One region of the Bradyrhizobium oligotrophicum S58 genome, then DNA from elsewhere that is predicted to be linked to it. Evidence: predicted binding sites of a transcription regulator. Region 1 holds the regulator's gene; each other region holds the start of a gene.
What was found. Region 1 encodes PhoB, which activates phosphate uptake and scavenging genes when phosphate is short. Its sites were predicted from a motif close to TGTCATNNANCTGTCAT; they were not measured.

Region 2: the regulator PhoB is predicted to act here: its motif matches at 4,678-4,694, upstream of S58_RS13595 (Orn/Lys/Arg family decarboxylase).
Region 3: the regulator PhoB is predicted to act here: its motif matches at 3,431-3,447, upstream of phnF (phosphonate metabolism transcriptional regulator PhnF).

What each region holds. Positions count from the first base shown of each region.
Region 1 covers NC_020453.1:6,633,311-6,640,937, forward strand. The annotation lists gene S58_RS28680 (hydrogenase small subunit) at 1-419, opposite strand, end outside; gene S58_RS28685 (nickel-dependent hydrogenase large subunit) at 656-2,098, opposite strand; gene S58_RS28690 (NADH-quinone oxidoreductase subunit B family protein) at 2,095-3,114, opposite strand; gene S58_RS28695 (HoxN/HupN/NixA family nickel/cobalt transporter) at 3,139-4,245, opposite strand; gene S58_RS28700 (trypsin-like serine protease) at 4,430-5,746, opposite strand; gene phoB (phosphate regulon transcriptional regulator PhoB) at 5,861-6,568, opposite strand; gene phoU (phosphate signaling complex protein PhoU) at 6,585-7,301, opposite strand; gene pstB (phosphate ABC transporter ATP-binding protein PstB) at 7,332-7,627, opposite strand, start outside.
Region 2 covers NC_020453.1:3,122,005-3,129,631, reverse strand. The annotation lists gene S58_RS13625 (cobyric acid synthase) at 1-144, shown strand, start outside; gene cbiB (adenosylcobinamide-phosphate synthase CbiB) at 131-1,102, opposite strand; gene cobD (threonine-phosphate decarboxylase CobD) at 1,142-2,173, shown strand; gene cobS (adenosylcobinamide-GDP ribazoletransferase) at 2,170-2,889, opposite strand; gene S58_RS13605 (histidine phosphatase family protein) at 2,886-3,479, opposite strand; gene cobT (nicotinate-nucleotide--dimethylbenzimidazole phosphoribosyltransferase) at 3,479-4,534, opposite strand; gene S58_RS13595 (Orn/Lys/Arg family decarboxylase) at 4,740-7,097, shown strand; gene S58_RS13590 (GNAT family N-acetyltransferase) at 7,113-7,627, shown strand, end outside.
Region 3 covers NC_020453.1:2,647,955-2,655,581, reverse strand. The annotation lists gene phnK (phosphonate C-P lyase system protein PhnK) at 1-317, opposite strand, end outside; gene S58_RS11505 (alpha-D-ribose 1-methylphosphonate 5-phosphate C-P-lyase PhnJ) at 310-1,194, opposite strand; gene S58_RS11500 (carbon-phosphorus lyase complex subunit PhnI) at 1,191-2,294, opposite strand; gene phnH (phosphonate C-P lyase system protein PhnH) at 2,298-2,909, opposite strand; gene phnG (phosphonate C-P lyase system protein PhnG) at 2,909-3,364, opposite strand; gene phnF (phosphonate metabolism transcriptional regulator PhnF) at 3,485-4,210, shown strand; gene S58_RS11480 (phosphodiesterase) at 4,252-5,094, opposite strand; gene S58_RS11475 (ABC transporter ATP-binding protein) at 5,102-6,157, opposite strand; gene S58_RS11470 (ABC transporter permease) at 6,160-6,945, opposite strand; gene S58_RS11465 (ABC transporter permease) at 6,950-7,627, opposite strand, start outside.

The DNA of each region.
Region 1 (7,627 bases):
GGCTTGCCGCCGTCGATGCAGAACATGCCGCCTTCGTTCAGCGGCGGATTGCCCTCGACCGCGAGGATGTACTGTCCCTTGTACTTCGCGCGCGTCTCTTCGAGGATGGCCTCCGCCTGGTGGCCTGCCGCCGCCATGATGGTATCGTCATAGTCGAGCGAGATCATCGACAGCACGGCATCCTTCACCAGCGGATGCGCCGAGCGGATGAAGCTCTCCGAGCAGCAGGTGCATTCCAGCCCGTGCATCCAGATGACAGGCGTGCGCGGCTTGGTCTCCAGCGCATTGGCGATGCGGCTCGCCGCAACCGGGCCGAGCCCGAGACTCGTCGCAGTCAGGCTGCAGAATTTGTGAAAGCTGCGTCGCGTGATGCCCTGACGCCGGATGACGCTGTAAAAAGTTTCCGTTGCCGCGCCCATGAGTCCTCCCCCTGATATCGCGTTGACGATCATCTGATCGCGATCTGATGAGAGGGAACAGCAAGATGCGGGCCAGCATCATTGCTGGATTTGAATCATAATGATTCCAGATGCTTGAAGGAGAGCTATCGGCGCACCAAACAAATCAGGACCGGTTCTTGGCTGCCAATCGGAAACCACGCGCTTTGCACCTGATAAGCTTGTTATCGGCTGCCGCGCACCTGTGTGCAGTGCGCTCAATGCGCCGTGCAGACCATGCACGGATCGAACGACCGCACGACATGCTGGATGCTGACCGCACGCGCGCCGGCGGTGCCGACCTCGGTGCCGACGAGCGCCTGCTCCAGCGGGCCCGCAACGCCGTCCGCATCGCGCGGCGAGAAATTCCAACTGGTCGGCGCGATGATCTGAAAGCGCTCGATCCGGCCTGAGCGCACCGCGAGCCAATGGCCAAGGCTACCGCGCGCGGCCTCGACCAGCCCGACGAAGTGGCCGTCGGCCGTCTCGCCGCTGTTCACACAGAATGGCTCGTTGAGACGCAACGCCTTGATCCACTGCTCGATCGACAGCGCGAGCTGCGCGGTTTCGATCAGCCGGGCAATCACGCGGTTGCGGACATTGCTGCCGCCGTCTGCAGTGATCAAGGCGGTGATCAGCTGCTGGCCATTGATCGCCTGTCTGGCGAGAGCGCCGACTTCGACCGGTTCTCCCGCGAGCCGCGGCGCCTTGCACCAGCTGTAGGCGTCGGCCTTGTCGGCATCGGGCACCGTGCGGCTCTCCGCCGGGTCGAGCGACGTCTCGCGCATCCAGGCGTGCGAGACGTCCTCCGTGATCCGATGGGCCGGCAAAGCCTCGATCTCTCCGGCATCAGTACGAATGCCGGCGCGAAAGTGCGCGCCATCGACATCGTGATACGCGCCGAAGCTCATCAGCAGGCCTGGACCCGTGCCGAGATCGTTCAGGGACAATGCATCCGCCACCCGAAGAAAATGCGCGAAATCGCCGCCGCGTCCCTCGCGCCAGCTGTCGAGTTCGTCCGGGGTCGACAATGCAATCACGTTTTCCAGCTTGTCCGCAAACACGACGCGTTCGAGGAAGCCGCGAAATGAGGCCGCGATCGCGTTGAGCCGGATGCGCTCGCCGAGCTCGATGGCGCGCGTGGTGCCGCCCGGCTGGAATGCGAGGCTGTGCGGCCATTTGCCGGCGATGATGCCCATGATCTCCAGCAGGCGCGCGCGTGCAGGCAAGGCTTCGCGGGCAGCGCTGCCCTTGGTCGCAGTGAAGCGCTCCGCCGTGGCAGAATGCCAGGCGTGCGAGGCATACGCGTCGCGGGCGAAGTCGGGCATGAAGAAGATGTAGAAATGCGTCAGATGATCAGCGGCGTTCTCGGCCGCATGCGCGATGTTGGTCGCGAGGATGCCGTTTGGTGCTGCCGCAAGGCCCATGGCCTGGCGCAACGCGGCTGCCGCCGCGATCGATTGCGACACCGAGCAGATGCCGCAGATGCGCGGCGCGATCACCAGGGCGTCGAGCGGTGGCCGTCCCTCCAGGATCTGCTCGAAGCCGCGATAGAGCGGCGCCGTCACTTCCGCTCTGGTGACGCGGCCGCTCTCGATATCGAGCCGGACCTCGAGGTCGCCCTCGACGCGGTTGAACGGGCCGACCGTGATCCGCGTCATGAGCTGCGCTTGTCACTGGGCCGGCCCGGCGGCATCACGACATGATCGGCCGTCGCATTGATCCGCACGCGGCGCGGCGTGGCCGATTTCGACAGCGCTGCGAGCGCCACGAACCAGGCTTTCGGCATGTCGGTCGGCAGGCCGACGGGAATGCCGGCGAGCTTTGCGGTCTGCAGATAATTCTGCGCGCTCTCGAAGCCCGGCGAGGTGCAGGCGATGCAGGCATAGCCCCCCTTGGTGCAGGAGCCGCCGCCGTTCCAGGACCGCTGATTGCAATCGCCGACCGCCTGCGTCGCGCGGCAGCCGAGATGCTCCATCAGGCAGCCGCGCTCCGACATCGTCTCCGCGCTCGCCTTGAACTCGTAGAACTCGTTGCGCGAGCAGCCGTGATGGGCGAGGTGATTGGCGATGAAGGTCGGACGGCCGACCGTGTCGAGGCCGTCTGCACCCAGATCACCACTGGTGAGTGCCAGCAAGCTTTCCATCATCCAGCCAGGATGCGGCGCACAGCCTGCAACGTTGATCACCGGCAGCCCGCGCTTCGAACGAAAGCCGGCGCCGAGCGCGCCGCCGACGTCGCTGCCCTCGAACTGCAATCCGACCGCATCGGTCGGATTGATGCCCGCAGCAGGAATGCCGCCATAGGCCGCGCAGCTGCCGACGGCGACGACGTAGTCGGCGAGCGGCGCCAGGTCGAGCAGCCAGTGATAGATCGAGCGGTTGGTGCCCGCGAGCATGTTGAAACGCCCGCTCAAGCTGGGTCCGCGCGCCACCGAGCCTTCGAGCACCAAAAGATCGAGCCGCTCACGGCCGTCGCGGATTGCCTCCAACAGCTCAACGACTTCGTCTCCGGTCTGCTCGCTGACCGAGGGATGCCAGATGAGGTCAATGCCGGATTGGCGCAATTCGTCGAACCAGCCCGAGGCGCCGCTTTCCAGGATCGACATGGTGCAGCCGCCGCAGCTCGCGCCCTGCAGCCACAGCATCCTGGTCATTCCCTCCGAGCCGACCGTCATGAGGCCTCACTGCTAGCCCGTTTTCTACGTTCCGCTTCGTGTCACCGGCCGGTTTAGCGCCACCGCAGGAACGCTGGCAAGCGCTTCACTCGGCACCGGGTCCGAACCTCGCGCCCGGCGGCCGAACACCGCGACGGCCCAGATCAGTCCAAACAGGCCGATCGCAACGATACCGAGATTGGCGATGTCATCACCGAGCGCGGCTGCGACATCGGCCCATCCCCCAGTCAGGCCCAACCTCGGCGCCAGCAAAGTGAATGCCTCGACGCTGCCGATCACCAGCGCGATGGCGACCGACAGACCAGTGATCACCAGATTGTAGCGCCGCTTGCGCGCGGGGTCGGTCAGCGCCCAGCGATAGGCGCCGACCATCAGCATGCTGTCGGCGGTGTCGACGGTTGCCATTGCAGCCGCGAACAGCGCCGGGAACACCAGCACATGGGCGAGGCTCGCGCCGCGCGCGGCCTCGGTCGCCGACAGGCTGAGCAGACCGATCTCGCTCGCGGTATCGAAGCCGAGGCCGAACAGGAAACCGAGCGGATACATATGCCAGGCGCGTCCCACCAGGCGCAGCACGGGGCGCAGCAGGCGAATGAGGATGCCACGTCCCGTGTTTCCAGCTGTCTCGGACTGCGGTTGGGCCGGCCAACGCCAGAGGTTCACGAACAGAATGAGGTTCGCGAACGCGATCAGCAGCAGGAAGCCAGCCGACACCGAGGTACCGATCGCACCGCCGATCGCGCGGATCGCACTCTCCTCACTCAACAGGTCAGCGCCAGCGACGAGGCTCACCACGATGGTCGCGATGACGACGACACTGGAATGGCCAAGCGCAAAATAGAGGCCTGCGGCGCGCGGTGTGTCGCCATCCTGCACCAGCTTCCGCACGACGTTGTCGATCGCCGCGATGTGATCCGCATCGACCGCATGGCGCAGTCCGAGCAGCCAGGCCAGCATCGCGGTGCCGACGATGGCCGGACGGTCAGCATACAGCGAGAACGCCCACGTCCAGGCGAGCGCATTGGCCGCGACCAGCCCGGCGACGAGCGCCACGTTCCGGCCCGGCGGCGACCGCCACCACAGCAGCGAAGGCCGCGGGACCCGAGGATGATCAATTGGAACAATCGTCATACTCAGACAATAGCAAGAGCCGCGCCAGTCAGGTCAAGGCCCGGCTGCAGGCGAAAGCTGCGGAGAAACCAGAGTTTGCGATGCCGGCGCCTTCCGTATCGGCCTGTTTGCTTGGCAAACCACTATCCAGCTGCGCACAGACAATGACCAGTCACCTGGAACTCCCTCCCCTGTCTCGCCGCGGTCACCGCGCCGAGGCACTCTGCGCCGCGATCTCGCGCTTCACGATCGCCTCGAACTGGCTCGCGGGGGCGGCGAACATCAGCCGGGTCTCCTCGTGGAACGCGGAGAAGATGCCGACCACGGCAGGCGTGCCGCCGACCTCGGCCATGATCGGCGAGCCCGAATAGCCGAAATTGGCCAGGCAATGCACCGTCAGCAGCTTCGCGTCCTTGGTCATGCCGGCGCTGCAATTGCGCTGGCCGGTGGGCGAATAACGCCGCTCCTGGCCGTAGCCGATCTCGGAGATGGTACCGGCTGCCGTCGCCGCCGCGAGCTCCTCGCGGGTAAGTGCCTTGACCGCGACCGGCCGCGACGGCAGCGCATCCTTCAGCACGATCAGCGCCCAATCGGCGGGCGAACGGTCGAGCGACCATTTGTCGTGCTGGGTCGGGACGAAGTCCGGCGCCACGATCACCCGGTCGGCGACCGATGACGCCGCTGGGGTCCCCTTGTTCATGCCGGCCAGAAAGCGGACGTTGCCGGGGCTGACCTGCGCCACACCGTTGAACACGCAATGCGCCGCGGTGAGCACGACTCTGGGTGCCACCAGCGTGCCGGTGCACCAGCCGCCGGTCGAGTATTGCGCGACGGTGACGACGCCGATCGACGACGCCGGCCATGAGGTGGGATCGACGACCTCGCCGATGTGCCGGTCGAGCCCCAGCAGCTGCTCGGGACGCGGAGTGGCGACGCCCGCCTCCCCCGATTCCGGCTTCGGCTGCCAGGCCGCGATCATGGTCTCCGCCTGGCGCCGCTGCGGCTCGGTCAGCTTGACCCGCTGCACGTCGCGACCGGCCGATCGCACGCCGTTGCGGCCGGCCATCACCAGCCAGGCATAACCCTGCACGCAGTCCTGCTGCACGCCGCGGCCGTCGAGCAGCATCAGGCCCAGCATGTATTGCGACTGGGCAAAACCCTGCGCGGCGGCGCGAATGAACCAGCGGCTGGCTTCGCCATAATTGGAGGCAACACCCTCGCCATTCACGTAGGCGATGCCGAGATAGTGCTGCGCGACGGCAAGCCCCTGATCGGCCGCCTTGCGGTACCAGGTCAGCGCCTCGGCGGGATTGCGTGGCACGCCCCAACCGAACGCAGCCATGAAGCCGACATCGAACTGCGCCCGTGCATCGCCCTTGGCCGCCAGCGGCAGCAGCCGTCGCAGCGCCGCCGCGTGCTGCCCATTGCCTGCCGCCGCGACCGCGTCTTCGAGTTCGGCGGCCGAGGCGCCCGCCACGCTGGCGAGCAGCACGGCAAGACATATGATGATCGTCTTGATCAAGGGCGTCCGCTGCGACCTGAATCGTCCTGAAGGGTCCTCCACCCAAGATCATCAACACGGCGGCGGCGTGGCGGAAAGCGGACCGCGGCCTCCTTAATCAGGTCCGCTCGCGCGTCACGCCTGCTCGGATTTGGCGAACCGGTCGTCGAGCGCATAGCCGGCGCCGCGCACGGTGCGGATCGGGTCCTGCTCGCGGCCCGGATTGAGCAGCTTGCGCAAACGGCCGATGTGAACGTCGACGGTGCGCTCGTCGATGTAGATGTCGCGGCCCCAGACGCTGTCGAGCAGCTGCTCGCGGCTGAACACCCGCCCGGGATGCTCCAGGAAGAATTCGAGCAGGCGGTATTCGGTCGGGCCGAGATCGATCGGCCGGCCCGAGCGCGCGACGCGGCGCTTCTCGCGGTCGAGCTCGATATCACCATAGGACAGCACGGTCGCCAGCCGCTCCGGGCTCGCCCGGCGCAGCAGGCCCTTCACGCGCGCCAACAGCTCCGGCACCGAGAACGGCTTGACGATGTAGTCGTCGGCGCCGGTGGCCAGCCCGCGCACGCGCTCGCTCTCCTCGCCGCGCGCGGTCAGCATGATGATCGGCAGCTGCCTGGTCTCGGACCGCGCGCGCAGGCGGCGGCACAGTTCGATGCCGGACAGGCCCGGCAGCATCCAGTCGAGCACGACGAGATCGGGAACGCGCTCCTTCAGCCGCGTGTCGGCCTCGTCGCCGCGCGCCACGGTCTCGACCTCATAGCCCTCGGCTTCGAGGTTGTAGCGCAGCAGCGTGGTCAGCGCCTCCTCGTCCTCCACCACCAGAATTCGCGCGCCCATGTCTGAACCGTCTCTCTCAGTTACCGGGGATCGTCGACGCGAAGCTCGTCATGTCGCCCTTCGGGCGCTTGTCCATGATCTGCTGGCCTTCGATCATATAGAACACCGTCTCGGCGATGTTCGTGGCGTGATCGCCGATGCGCTCGATGTTCTTGGCGCAGAACATCAGGTGGATGCAGAACGAGATGTTGCGCGGATCTTCCATCATGTAAGTCAGGAGCTCGCGGAACAGCGAGGTACAGATGGCGTCGACTTCCTCGTCGCCCTTCCACACCGTCATCGCCGCCGGCAGGTCGTGCGCGGCATAGGCGTCCAGCACCGTCTTGACCTGCGACTGCACCAGGTCGGTCATGTGCTCGAGCCCGCGGATCAGCTTCAGCGGATGGAAATCGCTCTCCAGTGCCGCGACGCGCTTGCCGATGTTCTTGGCGAGATCGCCGATGCGCTCCAGATCGGTGGCGACACGCATGGCGCCGACGATCTCGCGCAGATCGATCGCCATCGGTTGGCGCCGGGCGATCGTGAGCACCGCGCGCTCCTCGATGATGCGCTGCAGCTTGTCGACGTCGGCATCGGTGGCGACCACCTTCTGGCCGAGCGCCACATCGCGCCGCACCAGCGCATCGACGGAATCGACGATCAGCCGCTCCGCGAGGCCGCCCATCTCCGACACCAGCCGGGTCAGGTCCTGCAGATCGCTGTCGAACGCCTTGGCGGTATGTTCACTGGCCATGATGATCTCCTGAAGGCATTGCTGTCGGCCTCAGCCGAACCGGCCGGTGATGTAATCCTGGGTCCGCCGATCGCTCGGCGAGGTGAAGATCTTGCTGGTGTCGTCGAACTCGATCAGCTCGCCGAGATACATGAAGGCGGTCTTGTCGGAGACGCGCGCCGCCTGCTGCATGTTATGCGTCACGATGGCGATCGTATAGTTCTCGGCGAGCTCCTGGATCAGCTCCTCGACCTTAGCGGTTGAGATCGGATCGAGCGCCGAGCACGGCTCGTCGAACAGGATCACCTCCGGCCGCACGGCCACGGTGCGCGCGATGCACAGGCGCT
Region 2 (7,627 bases), 3.5 Mb from region 1:
ACGACCAGCGGCCTGGCCTACGAGACCGATGTGGACGCGACCTTGGATGCATTCGCGGCGCATCTCGAGCGCTACGTCGACGTTGACCGCATCCTGGCGCTGGCGAGCCCGCCCGCGCGCCCAGTGGCGGCTACACGATCCTGATCAGAACGAGTCCTGCGACGACCAGGGCCTGGATCAGGCACGCCAGCCGATAAAGCCGCAAGGCGCGCCGGATGTCGGACGCGTCGAGATCGGCGCGCCCGTTCCCCATCCAGGCATCGGTGACGAGATGACCGTGATAGACGCGCGGCCCCGCCAGGCGCAATCCGAGCGCCCCCGCCATGGCCGCTTCGGGCCAGCCGGCATTGGGCGACCGATGCTTCGACGCATCGCGCGCTACGGCCTGCAGCGCGGCCGAAGCCGAGGCGGCCGGAACGCAGGCTGCAGCGACTGCGATCCACAGTGCAGAGAGGCGCGAGGCCGGCAGGTTGACGAGATCGTCGAGCCGCGCCGCCGCCCAGCCGAACGCGCGGTGACGGTCCGAGAGATGACCGATCATGCTGTCGGCGGTGTTGAGAGCCTTGTAGGTCATGACGCCCGGCAGCCCGCCGACCACGAGCCAGAACAACGGCGCCACCACGCCATCGGAGAAGTTCTCCGCGAGGCTTTCGATGGCCGCGCGCGCGACACCGGCCTGATCCAGCCGCTCGGGATCGCGGCCGACGATCATCGCCACCGCTTGGCGGCCGCCGTCGAGTCCCGCCCGTTCCAATCCTTCGGCGACGGCTGCGACATGCGTATCGAGACTGCGCTGCGCCAGCAGGCTGCTCGCCAACAGACCGAGGGTGATGGTCGCGGCCGGCTCGCCGACGAATGCCTGCATGACCCAGGTTGCGGCGAGCCCGATGGCCATCATCCCGGCAACGAGCAGACCAACGAGCGCGACGCCGCGCGCCCGCCGTGCGGCGAAGCTGTCTCCTGCCCTGTTCCAGCGGCGGTCCCCCCATGCTATCAGCGCGCCCACCCACATCACGGGATGACCGATCCGCCGCACCAGCACCTGGGGATAGCCAACCGCCGCCTCGACGAGGAGCGCCGTGAACGCGAGAGAGACGAACATCGATCTCCGCTGAAGATTAAAGACATGTAGAGGAAAGAGATGGACGACAGAGCGACTAGCATGCGCGCGGACGCGCCGGAAGCGATCCTTCACGGCGGCGATCTCGCTGCGATCAGCGGTCGCTATCCGGATGCGCCACAGCCGTGGCTCGATCTGTCGACCGGTATCAATCCGATACCCTACCCAGTGCCGACGATCCCGCCCGCGAGCTGGACGCGCTTGCCCGGCAAATCCGAAGACGACGCGCTGCGCGCCGCGGCCGCGGCACGCTATGGCGTGGCAGAGCCCGACATGATCGTTGCCGCGCCGGGCACGCAGGCGCTGTTGCAGATCCTGCCGCGGCTGCGCCCACGCGCGACCGTCGCCGTGCTCGCCCCGACCTATGAGGAGCATGCGCTGTGCTGGCGCCGCTGCGGTCATCGCGTTGATCTTGTCGATGACGTCGATGCGCTCGCTGGTGCCGATGTTGCCGTCATCGTGAATCCCAACAATCCGACCGGCCGCCTGCTTACCCGCGATGCGCTGGTCAGATTGGCCGCGACTCTGCGCCGGCGCGACGGCCTGCTGATCGTCGACGAAGCATTCGTCGACCTCTCCCCCACCGATGCCAGCCTCGCGTCCGACCTGCCGCCGGCCACGATCGTGCTGCGCTCGTTCGGCAAGGTCTATGGCCTCGCTGGCGTCCGCCTCGGCTTCGCAATCAGCTCCGTAGACATTGTACGGCAACTCCATGATGCGCTCGGGCCCTGGGCGGTGTCCGGACCGGCGCTCGCGATCGGAACGACGGCCTTGGCCGATACTACGTGGCTCGAGCAGACACGCGCCCGGCTCGCGAAGGATTGCGCACGCATCGACGACCTTCTGAGCACCTTAGGCTGCACCGTCATCGGCGGCACGCCCCTGTTCAGACTGATCAAATCGCCGAGCGCATCCGACATTGCCGAGCGGCTCGCCCGGCATGGCATCCATGTCCGCCGTTTTCCGGCTCAGCCAGACTGGCTGCGCTTCGGCCTGCCCGGAGACGAGGCCGCCTGGCAGCGGCTGGCGCAGGCGCTCGGCAGCGCGTCCTAGCCGAGCACGCAGGCGGCGAGCAGCAGCGTCTCCGTGACCTCGATGCTGGCGCCATGGCAATCCCCAGTGATGCCGCCGAGCCGCCACTGCCAATAGAACGCGATCACCGGAACGAGAACGATCGCAATCAGCGTCGGCACCGCGCCCGCGAGCGCGCCGATCGCGAGCGCGCCGCCCCAGGCAACGATGACGTTCCAGCCGACGCTGTTCGAGATGCTCGCCCCCAACCCCGGCTTCAGGGACAGCAGCGTCTTGTTGCAGATCAGCGTCCCCCAGCGCGCCCAGGCCGGGATCAGCACCAGAGCCCAGGCCGTCGGGCCCGTCGCCAGCTCGGCGATCAGCACGAGCTTGGCGGCGATCTGCAAGGAGATCGCGACGACGGCGAAGCTGCCGGCATGGGGATCGCCGAGCACGGCGATGAAGCGCTCGGGCTTGCCATGCGCGGCGCCGAACGCATCGGCGACATCGCCGAGCCCGTCGAGGTGCAGCGCGCCGGTGATCCAGATCCAGGCGACCAGCACGGCCAGCGCGACGATCCATGGATCGACATCATGAAAAAGACGGGCGACCAACGCCAGACAGGCACCGACCACGAGGCCGGCTGCCGGAAACCAGACCGATGCCCGCGCGAGATCGTCCGGTCGCGACTCTGTGACCCGCGGTGTCGGCAGCCGTGTCAGGAACTGCAATGCGATCCAGAATTCACGAAGCATCATGGCTGGATGATCTCGACGATTTCGCCCCAAGCTACACCATCATCGCCCTGCCCGGATTCGAGCGTGATCCGCGTACCGGGACGGATGCGCAGGCTCCACAGCTGGCGCAGCGGCCAGCCGAGCAGATGCGATAGCGCGGCGCGCATGGCGCCGCCATGGGTCACCACCAGAACCGGCGCAGGCTCGGACTTCGCTAACATGCGATCAGTCGCGCGCGTGACACGCGCTCGCAGATCGACCCAGCTCTCACCGTTCGGTGCCCGGATTGTGGGATCAGCATGGAAGGCGTTGAGCGAGGCTTCGCCTCCGGGCGCGGCGGCGATGTCGCTGCGGCTTCGTCCGTCCCAGCGCCCAAAATCGAGCTCGCTCCAATCCGCATCGATGTCCAGCGCACAGCCGGTCTGCCGCGCATAATCCTCCGCTGCCACTCGTGCGCGCGCCAACGGCGAGCTCACAACTCTGCGCCAGATCCGGCCTTGCGTCTGCCGCCGGACCTGATCCCAGCCGAGTTCGCTGAGCGGCGGATCGGTTCGGCCGTCGAGATAGCCGTCTCGTCCCGTCGTCCCGTGCCGCAGCAGATCGATCCGCATCAGGACTCGCGTCCCGATACGGCAGCCTCCGCGAAGGTCGCCATGCCCCCGTGGAGCGCGCAGGCCAGCCGGACGATCGGCAGCGCAGTTGCGGCGCCCGAGGCCTCGCCGAGCCGCAGATCGAGGTCGATGAGAGGACGGGCGCCGAGCGCGTCGAGCACAATGGCGTGGCCGCGTTCGGCCGAGCGGTGCGAGAACAGCAGCCACGGACGGCACGAGGGATTGAGGCGTATGGCGACCAGCGCCGCGACCGAGACGATGAAGCCATCGACCAGCACCGGCCAGCGCCGCTGCGCGGCGGCGATGATCGCGCCAGCCATCGCAATGATCTCGAGGCCGCCGACGGCGGCCAGGATCTCGGCGACCGGCGTCGGCGATACCAGCCCATGGCGCGCGAGCGCATCGCCGATGATCCCAGCCTTTCGGGTCCGCCCGGCTGCATCGAGACCCGTTCCGCTGCCGACAATGTCCGCAGGCGCACAGGTCAGCAGCGCGGCGGCGATCGCCGCGGCCGACGTCGTATTGCCGATCCCCATCTCGCCGAAGATCATGAGCTGCGGCGCGTGATCGGCCTGCCGGGCGACAGCGCGGCCGCCCGCCTCGCACGCGAATGCCACCTCCGCCGGCGTCAGCGCTCGCTCGACGCTGAAGTCGCGCGTGCCACGGCACGGCTTGTCGACGACGACCCCAGGCACACGGGCGTCAGCCAGTGTGCCTGCATCAACGACCTCGAGTGGACAGCCGAGGCTGCGCGCCAGCACCGAGATGGCCGCGCCGCCGCCGGCGAAATTGTGCAGCATCTGCACGGTCACTTCCGGCGGATAGGCCGAGATCCCCTGCCGCGCGATGCCGTGATCGCCTGCGAACAGCACCACCGGCACACGATCGGCACCAGGCGTCTCGGTCGCCTGCAGCGCCGCCAGCTCGACCGCAACATCCTCCAGCCGTCCGAGTGCACCCAGCGGCTTCGTCAGCTGCGCCTGCCGCGCCAGGGCCGCCTGCCGATGGGTCTCGGATGGGGCCGCGCAATCAAGGCTGATCCATTCAGGGAGCACCGCGGATCCTTTTCGCTGTGGTCGGGTTTGGACGATTGCCACCGCGGCGCGGCCAAGACAAGCGCAAGGCGCGATCGGCTCAAGGAGCAGGAGGCGAACAAAGCAGGCCCATTGGCGGAACCTGTGCGCGCCGACTACGCGATTGTCATCCAACTGTCATGAAACGCGTCGACAGCTGGCTGCCCTTCCAGCCCGAAAGACTCTCATGGATTACTTCCGCCGCTTCACCTTCCTGTTCGCCGCGCCCGTGTTCGAGACCGACGACCTCGCCGGCGTCCGCTTCAACCAGATCATCGAGGAGATCCAGCGATCCGGCTTCGAGGTCGTGCGGGCGCGGAAGCTGGAGGATGCCGAGATCGCCGTGCAAACGGACGCCGCGATCGGCTGCATGATCGTCGACTGGGGCAAGAAGGGCCTGGAAGGCAAGACCGCGGCGCTGATCAACCTGATGCGCCGGCGCGGCCTGGACTTCCCGATCATCCTCCTGATCCGGCGCAAGCGGTTCGAGGATCTGCCGGTCGAGGTGCTCGATTTCATCGACGGCTATGTCTTCCTGTCGGAGGAGACGCCCGCCTTCATCGCCAAGAACCTGATCAGCCGGCTGAAGCAATATGCCGAGACCTTGAAGACGCCGTTCTTCGGCACGCTGGTGGACTATGCCGAGGAAGGCAACCAGCTCTGGACCTGCCCCGGGCACAATGGCGGCGTGTTCTACAGCCGCAGCCCGATCGGCCGGATCTTCGTCGAGCATCTCGGCGAAGCCGTCTTTCGCGACGACCTCGACAATTCCGTGCTCGATCTCGGCGATCTCCTCACCCATGAGGGACCTGCTCTGCGCGCGCAAAAGGAAGCAGCGCAGATCTTCGGTGCCGAGAAGACCTATTTCGTCCTCAACGGCACCTCGACGTCCAACAAGGTGGTGCTGGGGGCGCTGGTCACCGACGGCGACCTCGTGCTGTTCGATCGCAACAACCACAAGGCCGCCCATCATGGCGCGCTGCTGATCTCGGGCGGCTTCCCGATCTATATTCCAACGGTTCGCAATCCCTGGGGCCTTATCGGTCCGATGCGCTGGGACCTGCTGGACGAAGAGCATCTGCGGCAGCAGATCCGTGACAACCCGCTGGTCAAGGACCCCGACGCCTGGCGCAAGCCGCGCCCATTCCGCGTCGCAGTGGTCGAGCAGTGCACCTATGACGGCACGATCCATAGCGCCGAGATGATCCTCAAGCGGATCGGCCACCTCTGCGACTACATCATGTTCGACGAGGCCTGGGCGGGCTTCATGAAATTTCACCCGCTCTATGCCGGTCGCTTCGCCATGGGCCTCGGCGAGCTCGGCCCCGAAGCTCCCGGCATCATCGCCACGCAATCGACCCACAAGCAGCTCGCGAGCTTCTCCCAGGCGTCGCAGATCCACGTCAAGGACCGCCACATCAAGGGTCAGCGGCGGCGGATCGAGCATCGGCGCTTCAACGAAAGCTTCATGCAGCACGCCTCGACATCGCCGTTCTACCCGCTGTTCGCCTCGCTCGACGTCGGCGCGCAGATGATGAAGGGCCGCTCCGGTGAGGTGCTGTGGGACGACACGATCCGGCTCGGCATCGAATTGCGCAAGAAGATCAGGGCGATGCGCAGGGAATTCGACGAGAAGGAGAAGGATCCGGCACGGCGCTGGTTCTTCGAGCCGTTCGTTCCGGATCGCGTGTCGATCCCCGATGCGGCCAATCCCGGGGCGAGCCATGATGTCGCCTGGGAAGCGATCTCGACCGACCAGCTCGCGACCGACGCCTCGCTCTGGCAGCTCGCGCCCGAGGCAGCATGGCATGGCTTTCCGGATCTCGCCGCCGGCTTCACCATGACCGATCCGAACAAGCTGACGTTGCTCACCCCGGGCTTCGATCGCGCCACCGGCGGCTATGCCGATCACGGCATCCCCGCGCCCGTGGTCGCGCAATATCTGCGCGAGAATCGTATCGTCGCCGAGAAGAACGACCTCAACTCGCTGCTGTTCCTGCTGACGCCCGGCGTCGAGGCGAGCAAGGCCGGCACCCTGATCAGCGGTCTCGTCGCGTTCAAGCGGCTGCATGACGACAACGTGCTGCTGGAGGACGCCATCCCGGAGTTCACGCGCAAGCGCTTTGGGCGTTACGGCAAGCTGCGGCTGCGCGACCTCTGCGGCGAGATGCACCGCTTCTATCGCGAGGCCGATGTGAGCGCGCTGCAGGCGAAACAGTTCCAGCCGCAGCACATGCCGGAGATCGCGATGTCGCCGCGCGAGGCCGCGCGCGCGCTGATGCGCAACGAGGTCGATTACCTGCCGATCGACCGGATCGAAGGTCGCATCGCGACGACGCCGTTCGTGGTCTATCCGCCGGGCATCGCGACCATCGTGCCGGGCGAGCGGCTATCCGAGCGCGCCAAGCCGATGATCGATTATCTCAAGATGTTCGAGCGCGCCTTCAACGCCTTCCCGGGTTTCGACGTCGAGATTCAAGGATTGTACAAGGAGATCGACGAATCTGGCCGGATCCGGCTCCATACCTATGTTTGCGCAGAGTAAAGAGTAATTCGAACCATGGACAGCACCACGACCGTTCTCGAGACCGAACCGCCAGTGCTGGTCCGACCGTCCCGCGACGAGGACGTCGACGCGATGCTTGCGATCTACCGACGGCACATCCGCCGGGGAATCGAGGAGAGCGCCGCCGGCTCGGGCGCGCCGGAGCCTGATGATCTCAAGCAGCGGCGCAAGAACCTGCGCAACCAGCGCCTGCCGCATCTGGTGGCGACGTTCCGCGGCGAGGTCGTCGGCTATGCCTATGTGGTGCAGTTCAGGAAACGGCCGGCCTACCGGTTTGCGGTCAAGCACTCGATCTACGTCCATCACGAGCATCTGGGCCGCGGCGTCGGCAGGCTGTTGATGCAGGCGCTGATCGATGCCTGTGCTGCTGCGGGGTATCGGCAAATGATCGGCTATATCGACGCGGACAACATCGCGTCCCTCGGCATCCACGAGCGGTTCGGGTTCGCCCGGGTCGGGCTTCTCCCCGGGGTCGCGTATCGTTTCGGCCGCTGGTCGGACACCGTCAT
Region 3 (7,627 bases), 4.0 Mb from region 1:
TGCGCCGGGTCCTGATGCACGTAGCCCCAGTCGGTCCGGAACAGGAAACGCCGCTCGGCCTCGCCGAGTGCAGCGAGATCGCGCAGCACGCCGTCACGCATCCGGTAGGACACGCGGCCCGCGCTCGGCGGAAGCTGCGCCGAGAGCATTTGCAGCAGCGTGGATTTTCCAGAGCCCGATTCGCCGACGATGGCGAGCACCTCGCCCGGATAGAGCACGAAGGAAACGTCGCGGCAGGCTGCGAGCTGGCCGTAGCTCTTGGCGAGACCCTCCGCGACCAGTAGCGGCTGATCGGATGCTCCGATGACCTCAGCCATGAGCGCCCTCCTTGTGCGGGGCGGCGTTCTCTATGCCGCGATGCCCGGCCGCCTGGCGGCCCTCGCAGTAATCCGTATCCGAGCAGACGAACATGCGGCTGCCCTTGTTGTCGGTCACGATCTCGTCGAGATAGGACTGCTCCGCACCACACAGCGCGCAGGGCGCATCGAACTTGTAGCGCGTGAACGGATGGTCCTCGAAATCCAGCGACACCACCGATGTGTAAGGCGGAATAGCATAGATCCGCTTCTCGCGTCCTGCTCCGAACAGCTGCAGCGCCGGACAATTGTCCATCTTCGGATTGTCGAATTTCGGCGTCGGCGACGGATCCATCACATAGCGCGCATTGACCTTGACGGGGTACGCGTAGGACGTCGCGATATGACCGAAGCGCGCGATGTCCTCATATAGCTTGACGTGCATCAGCCCGTATTCGGCCAGCGCATGCATGCGACGCGTCTCGGTCTCGCGCGGCTCGAGAAATCGCAGCGGCTCCGGGATCGGCACCTGATAGACCAGCACCTGCCCGTCATGCAACGCCGCCTCGGGAATGCGGTGGCGGGTCTGGATCACGCTCGCCGCGTCCGTCGATGTCGTGGTTGCGACGCCGGCCGTCTTGGCGAAAAACTTGCGGATCGAGATCGCGTTGGTGGTGTCGTCGGAGCCCTGGTCGATCACCTTGAGCACGTCGTCCGGGCCGAGAATTGCCGCCGTGACCTGCACACCACCGGTGCCCCAGCCATAAGGCATCGGCATCTCGCGGCTCGCAAACGGCACCTGATAGCCGGGAATGGCGATCGCCTTGAGAATCGCGCGGCGGATCATCCGCTTGGTCTGCTCGTCGAGATAGGCGAAGTTATAAGTCGGCGCGTTCATTCCGCGGCCTCCTTCAACACCGGAGCAGCATTTGCGTCCGCGAACTCCTGGCGCAGCTTGCGCAGCAGGCCGAGCTCGGACTGGAAGTCGACATAGTGAGGCAGCTTCAGATGCTCGACGAAGCCGGTCGCCTGCACATTGTCGGAGTGCGACATCACGAACTCCTCGTCCTGCGCCGGCGCAATCACGTCCTCCCCGAGCTCGCGGGCGCGCAAGGCGCGATCGACCAGCGCCATCGACATCGTCTTGCGCTCGCTCTGTCCGAAGGCGAGACCATAGCCGCGGGTGAAGCATGGCGGCTCGGTCGCCGAGCCCTTGAACTGATTGACCATCTGGCACTCGGTCAGCTCGACCGATCCGAGCGGCACAGCGAACCCGATCTCTTCGGCGAAGAATTCGACCTCGACCTCACCGAAGCGAATCTCGCCGGCGAACGGGTGGTTTCGCCCGTAGCCGCGCTGGGTCGAATAACCCAACGCCAGCAGAAAGCCCTCATCACCACGCGCGAGATTCTGCAGCCGCAGATCACGGTCGGCAGGAAAGCTCAGCGGATCGCGCGTGAGGTCGCCGACCGGCGCCCCGACCGCGGCGTCTGGAGATGGCTCGATCAGCCCATCCTGCCCGAGAATGTCGGTGACGCGCGGCATCGGCACTTCGGACGCTGACGCGAGCACGGGAGCGGCGGGATCCGCTGCTTCCGCCAGCGCTGGATCGAGCAGCCGGTGCGTGTAGTCGAAGGTCGGCCCCAGCACCTGTCCGCCCGGAATATCCTTGAAGGTCGACGAAACGCGCCGCTGCACGCGCATCTCACCGGTGTCGACCGGCTCGGTTGTTCCAAAGCGCGGCAGCGTTGCACGGAAGGCCCGTACCAGAAAGATCGCTTCGATGAGATCGCCGCGCGCCTGCTTGATCGCCAGCGCGGCAAGCTCGCGGTCATACAACGAGCCCTCGCTCATGACGCGATCGACCGCGAGCCCGAGCTGCTCGGAGATCTGTGAAAGCGACAGCTCCGGAACCTTCCGATCACCGCGGCGCTCATGCGCAAGCAGCCGGTGTGCATTCTCGATGGCGCGTTCGCCACCCTTCACGGCAACGTACATGCGTCAAACTCCTGCGGATGCCAGTCGCGTCGTGCGCGGGATCGCCACCAGCGAACGATCGTCGACCAGAATCACATCGATGCCGCGCGGAAACAGAGCTTCATTGATAGACAGCCGCGCGAACAGGTCGTTGGGCTCGAGCGTGGCCGTCAGCGACGTCGTCCCATCGATCCCGGGACCACGCAGACGAAACGTTTGCCCCTCGGACAGGCTCGGCACCTGCAGGATCAGCGTCGTCGACCGGTCGGGGTATTCAGGCGTCCCCAGCGCGAACGACGCCAGATCCGGCAGCATGGCCGGCGCAGCCACCAGGGCAAAACTCGCGAGCTCGGGCCGCATGACGACCGGCGCGCCGGTGTGAAACTTCAGCCACGCGCTGACCTCAGGGACACCCACAAAGGCCGGATCGAGCCAGACCGGCGTATCCTGGTCCAACAAGGTCAGCGCGATCGCCGCGACGCCCGCCATCATCGACGGCGGCCGGCCAACTTCATCATTGGCCGGCATCACCTGCCCCGGCCGCGCCATCGCTTCCATCACAGTGCGGAAGGTCGACTGCGCCGACAGGACCTTGTCGGCAAATCCAGGCTGCAGCTCGGTCGTTGCCACCGTCATCAGCCTTCTCCCCGCACCATCGTGTAGAAATCGACCCGCGTGGCTGCAGCTTCCGCCGCGCTCCGATCATGGTCGGCCTGCATCTGGGCCCGCAGCGGCGCAACGACCTTGGTCTCGATGACAGCGGCATGATCGGGCGACTGCAGCAAGGCGTCGCACAGCGCGACCAGGCGCGCCTTGTCGCCGTCCCGCCCGAGAACATAGCCAAATCCGACCTGACCGCCCTGCAGACGAACCGCGGCGCGGGACACGGTCGCCTCACCGAGATTGAACGGCGCACCGTCACCACCGATCCGGCCACGCACCATCACGAGACCGCTCTCGGGCGCACGCAGATCCTGGTGAGGCGGCAGCGACAGTTCGGCCATCAGCACCCCAATCTCGGCGGCCGGAACATGCGACAACACCCGCATCGCGCCCCGCCGCTTCTCCTGCAACCCCGTTCCGCCGCTCATCGCCATCTCTCGATCTTGCCCGGCTCAAGTTGTCTATGATACTAGACAACTTGATAAGAGAGCGCCATGACTGTTTGATGACATGGACGTGATGTTCACAATCGGACGCGGAGTGCCGCGATGAGCATGCAGGACGCCGGCTCGGGCGTGGCGCTGTGGCGGCGGGTGGCCGACGGCATCGAGCGCGACATCGCCGACGGCCGCTTCGCCGCCGGAACGCGGCTGCCCGGCGAAACCGAGATCGCGGAGACCTACCGGGTCAACCGCCACACCGTGCGGCGCGCTCTGGCGACGCTGGCCGAACGCGGCCTCGTGCGTGCCGAGCGCGGCAGCGGCACCTATGTCGAAGCGCCGCGGCTTTCCTATCCGCTGCGATCGCGGACGAGATTCTCCGAGATCGTGGGCGCCGGCGGCCGCGAGCCTCGTGGGCAGCTAATCGCCGCATCCGAGGAGCCCGCGACGCGCGAGCTTGCGCGCGCGCTCGGATTGAAGACGGGCGCGCCGCTGGCGCGAATCGAGGCGCTGCGCTTCGCCGACAAGACCCCGATCTGCGTCAGCACATCCTGGCTGTCAGCCGAGCGGTTTCCAGATGCAGGGCGCATCTTCGCCGCGGCCCGATCAATGACGGCGCTGCTCGCGCATTACGGCATTCGCGACTATCGCCGCGGCGGGACGCGGATCACGGCGGCCATCGCCGATGCAAGCGACGCCGCCCGGCTCGAGCTTTCGCTCGGCCGCCCGGTGCTGGTGGTCGACAGCACCGACATCGATGCCGAGGGCATGCCGCTGATCACGAAGCGCTCGCGCTTCGCCGCAGAGCGCGTCACCTTCGAGGTGGAGGGTTGATCGGCGTCCGGCTGCCGGAATCAGCTCACCGGGACGAAGGATCAGTCGATGAGCGTGCCGTCGGGATTGAAGAAGGGATGCGGTCCCTCGAACGCGCCGATCGGCACCTGATGGGTGACGACCGTTCCGAATCCGGAACCTGGAAACCACGCATGGAGATGGAAGGCCGGCGGCTCGATCTTGAAGGATGGCGGCCGAAGCATCGCCAGATCGAGATCGACGGCGTGATTCGGCGCCGGACAGATCGTGCACGGTACCCCGGCAAATCGGGTCAGCGCGGCGCGGTGCACGTGGCTGCATCCGATCAGTTGGACCCGCGGATGACGCGCGACGATGGTCGCGAGATCATCGGCATTGCGCAGGTTCTGCCGGTCCATGTGCCAGATGCCGGCGGCGAATGGCGGATGATGCAGGAACAGCAGCGCTGGCCGATCCGCAGCAGTGGACAGCGTGGCGTCGAGCCAGTCGAGGCTCTGCGCATCGAGCTCGCCATGGGGATGGCCGGGCACGCTGGAATCCAGCAGCAGCAGATCGAGACCGGCGAGTTGCACGTGACGGTTCAGCGGACCGGATGGCGCGGCATAAGGATGGTCCGGGAATGCGGTCCGCATCAGCTCGCGTGAATCGTGATTGCCGGGAACGGCGACGAACGGAAGCCTGAGCTCGGCCAGCACGGCCTTGAGATGCTCATATTCGGCGGCCGTGGGCGTGTCGGCGAGGTCGCCCGAGATCACCACGAGATCGATCGTCGGCGAGAAGCTGTTGAGCTCCGCGATGCAGCGGGCAAGGGCTTGCGCCGTATCGACCCGGCGATAGGCGAGACGCCCGGGCACCTTGATGTGCAGGTCCGATATCTGAGCGATGGTGATCGGGCTCGTCGTCATGGGATCGTCAGCCTTCTTGCGGGAGCAGCCGGACGGCATCCGGCGCGATCGAGAGGCCGACGCGATCGTCGGCATTGACCCTGATCGTGTTCGGTGCATCCACAGTCAGCGGACTGGCCGCAGCGTCGCGGACGATGATGCGCTGGCGATCACCGGCAAAGCGAACGCTGTCGACCACGCCGGTCAGTTGAGCCTGCGCTGCATCCACGATGGCGATCGTTTCGGGACGAACCATCGCTACAGCTTTGGTGCGCTGATCCGGCGCGGCGACCAACTGCCGGCCGCCGGGAAGAATGAGATGGCCGCCTTCGATGGCAGCTTCGAGGATGTTTGCGGCACCGACGAATTCAGCGACGAAGCGATTGGCGGGAGTGAAATAGATCTCCCGCGGCGTTCCGACCTGGGCGATCGCCCCCTTGCGCATCACCACGATGCGGTCGCCGAGCTCCATCGCTTCGGCCTGATCATGGGTCACATAGATGGCGGTGATGCCGAGCTTGCGCAGCAGCCCATTGAGCTCGCCGCGCAACCGTTCGCGCAAGGCAGCGTCGAGCGCGGTCAGCGGCTCGTCGAGCAGCAGCACACTCGGCCGGATCGCGACGGCGCGCGCGAGCGCGACGCGTTGGCGCTGGCCGCCGGAGAGCTGATCGATGCGCCGGTCTTCCAGCCCGCCCAGATTGGTCAGCGCGACGAGCTCAGCCACCCGGGCCGCGCGGTCAGCCTTGGCGACCCCGCGAATCTTCAGCCCATAGCCGATGTTGTCGGCCACGCTCATGTTCGGAAACAGCGCATAGGATTGGAACACCATGCCGACATTGCGCTTCTCGATCGGCTTGCGCGTCAGATCGGCGCCATCGAACAGGACACGTCCGCCGGCATCCGGTGTCTCGAGACCGGCCACGATCCGCAGCAGCGTGGTCTTGCCGCAGCCGGACGGGCCAAGCAGCACGAGCGTCTCGCTCTGGGCAATGTCGAGCGTGGCGCGGGCGAGCGCGCAGGTCCCGTCGGCAAACGTCTTGCCGCAATTCTCCACCGTCAGCGCGGCGCCGTGCCGGGTCATCATGGTCACCTCGAACTCCCCTTCTCGCCGATCCATTGCATGGCCATCAGCAGCGGAATGATCATGACGAAGAAGATCAGCGTGTAGGCCGAGGCCACTTCGAGCCGCATCGACGCATAGCTGTCGGCAAGGCCGACCGGCAACGTCTTGGTCAATGGCGTGTGCAACATCCAAGTCAGATTGAATTCGCCGAGTGAGAGCGTGACGACCATCAGGCTGCCGGCCAGGATTCCCGGCGCCGCATTGGGAATGATGACATCGACGAAGCGGCGCCACGGCGAGGCCCCGACCGATGCGGCGCCCTCATCGAGCGACCTGACGTCGATGGTGGCGAACACGGCCATTACCGAGCGGACCATGAACGGCATCGTGAAGATCACATGGCCCGCGAGAATGAACAGCCACGAGCGGCGAAAGCTGCCGAAGCCGCCATAGGTCAGCAACAGCGCCAGCGCGATCGCGAGCCCGGGGATTGCAAGCGGCAACGTGATGATCTCCTCGGCCAGACGGGCCAGGCGCCCGCCGCGCACGAACAGCGCGTAGGCGGCGGGAACGCCGACCACCAGCGTGACCGCCAGCGTGCCCAGTGCAATCAGGATCGAAGCCACGATCGTGTCGGCATAGAGCTCCCAGACCTGGACGACCCATTGCAGGGTGACGCCGGACTGAATGCCGCGGAAATAATTGACCGTGACGCCGGCCGCGATCGAGAGACCTGCAGGCACAGCAAGAAAGGCCGCGACGAGCAGCGTGAACAGGAACTGCAGGCTGAATGTGACCCGATCTCGCACGTGCCTACCCTGCCGCAGCGACGGCGTTGCCGGTGAAGGACCGCGACAAGGCCAGGATCAGCCACGTCATCACGCCGAGCCCGACCGACAGCGCCGCCGAGGTCGCAAGATTGCCCGCCAAGGTGAACTCCGTGTAGATCAGCATCGGCAGCACGTCGATATTGGTGGCCAGCGTGAACGCCGTGCCGAATGCGCCCATCGCCGTTGCGAACGCGATGGCCCCAGAGGCGACCAGGGCCGGCGCGAGCGCCGGCAGGATCACGTCGCGCAGCACGGCCCAGGGCCCTGCGCCGAGCGAGCGCGCCGCCTCCTCCAGCCCAGGATCGAGCTTCTGCGCCGCCGCCATGATGGTGAGGATCACGCGCGGGATCGAGAAATAGAGATAGCCGAGGAACAGCCCGTAGATCGAATAGGCGAAAACGAGCTTGTCGCCGGTGAGGCGCGAGGAGACCTCGCCGATCAGCCCCTGTCGTCCCGCAAGCAGGATGATCATGAAGCCGATCACGACACCGGGAAAAGCGAGCGGGAAGGTCAGGATTGCGACCAGAAGCGCCCGGCCCGGAAACCGATGGCGCTGAAGGAATAGCCCGGCGATCGTCGCAATGACGAGCGTCGCGATCGTCGTCGCCGCGGCCAGCACGACCGTGTTGAGGAGCGTGGCGCGGTAACGGGACTCGAGCAG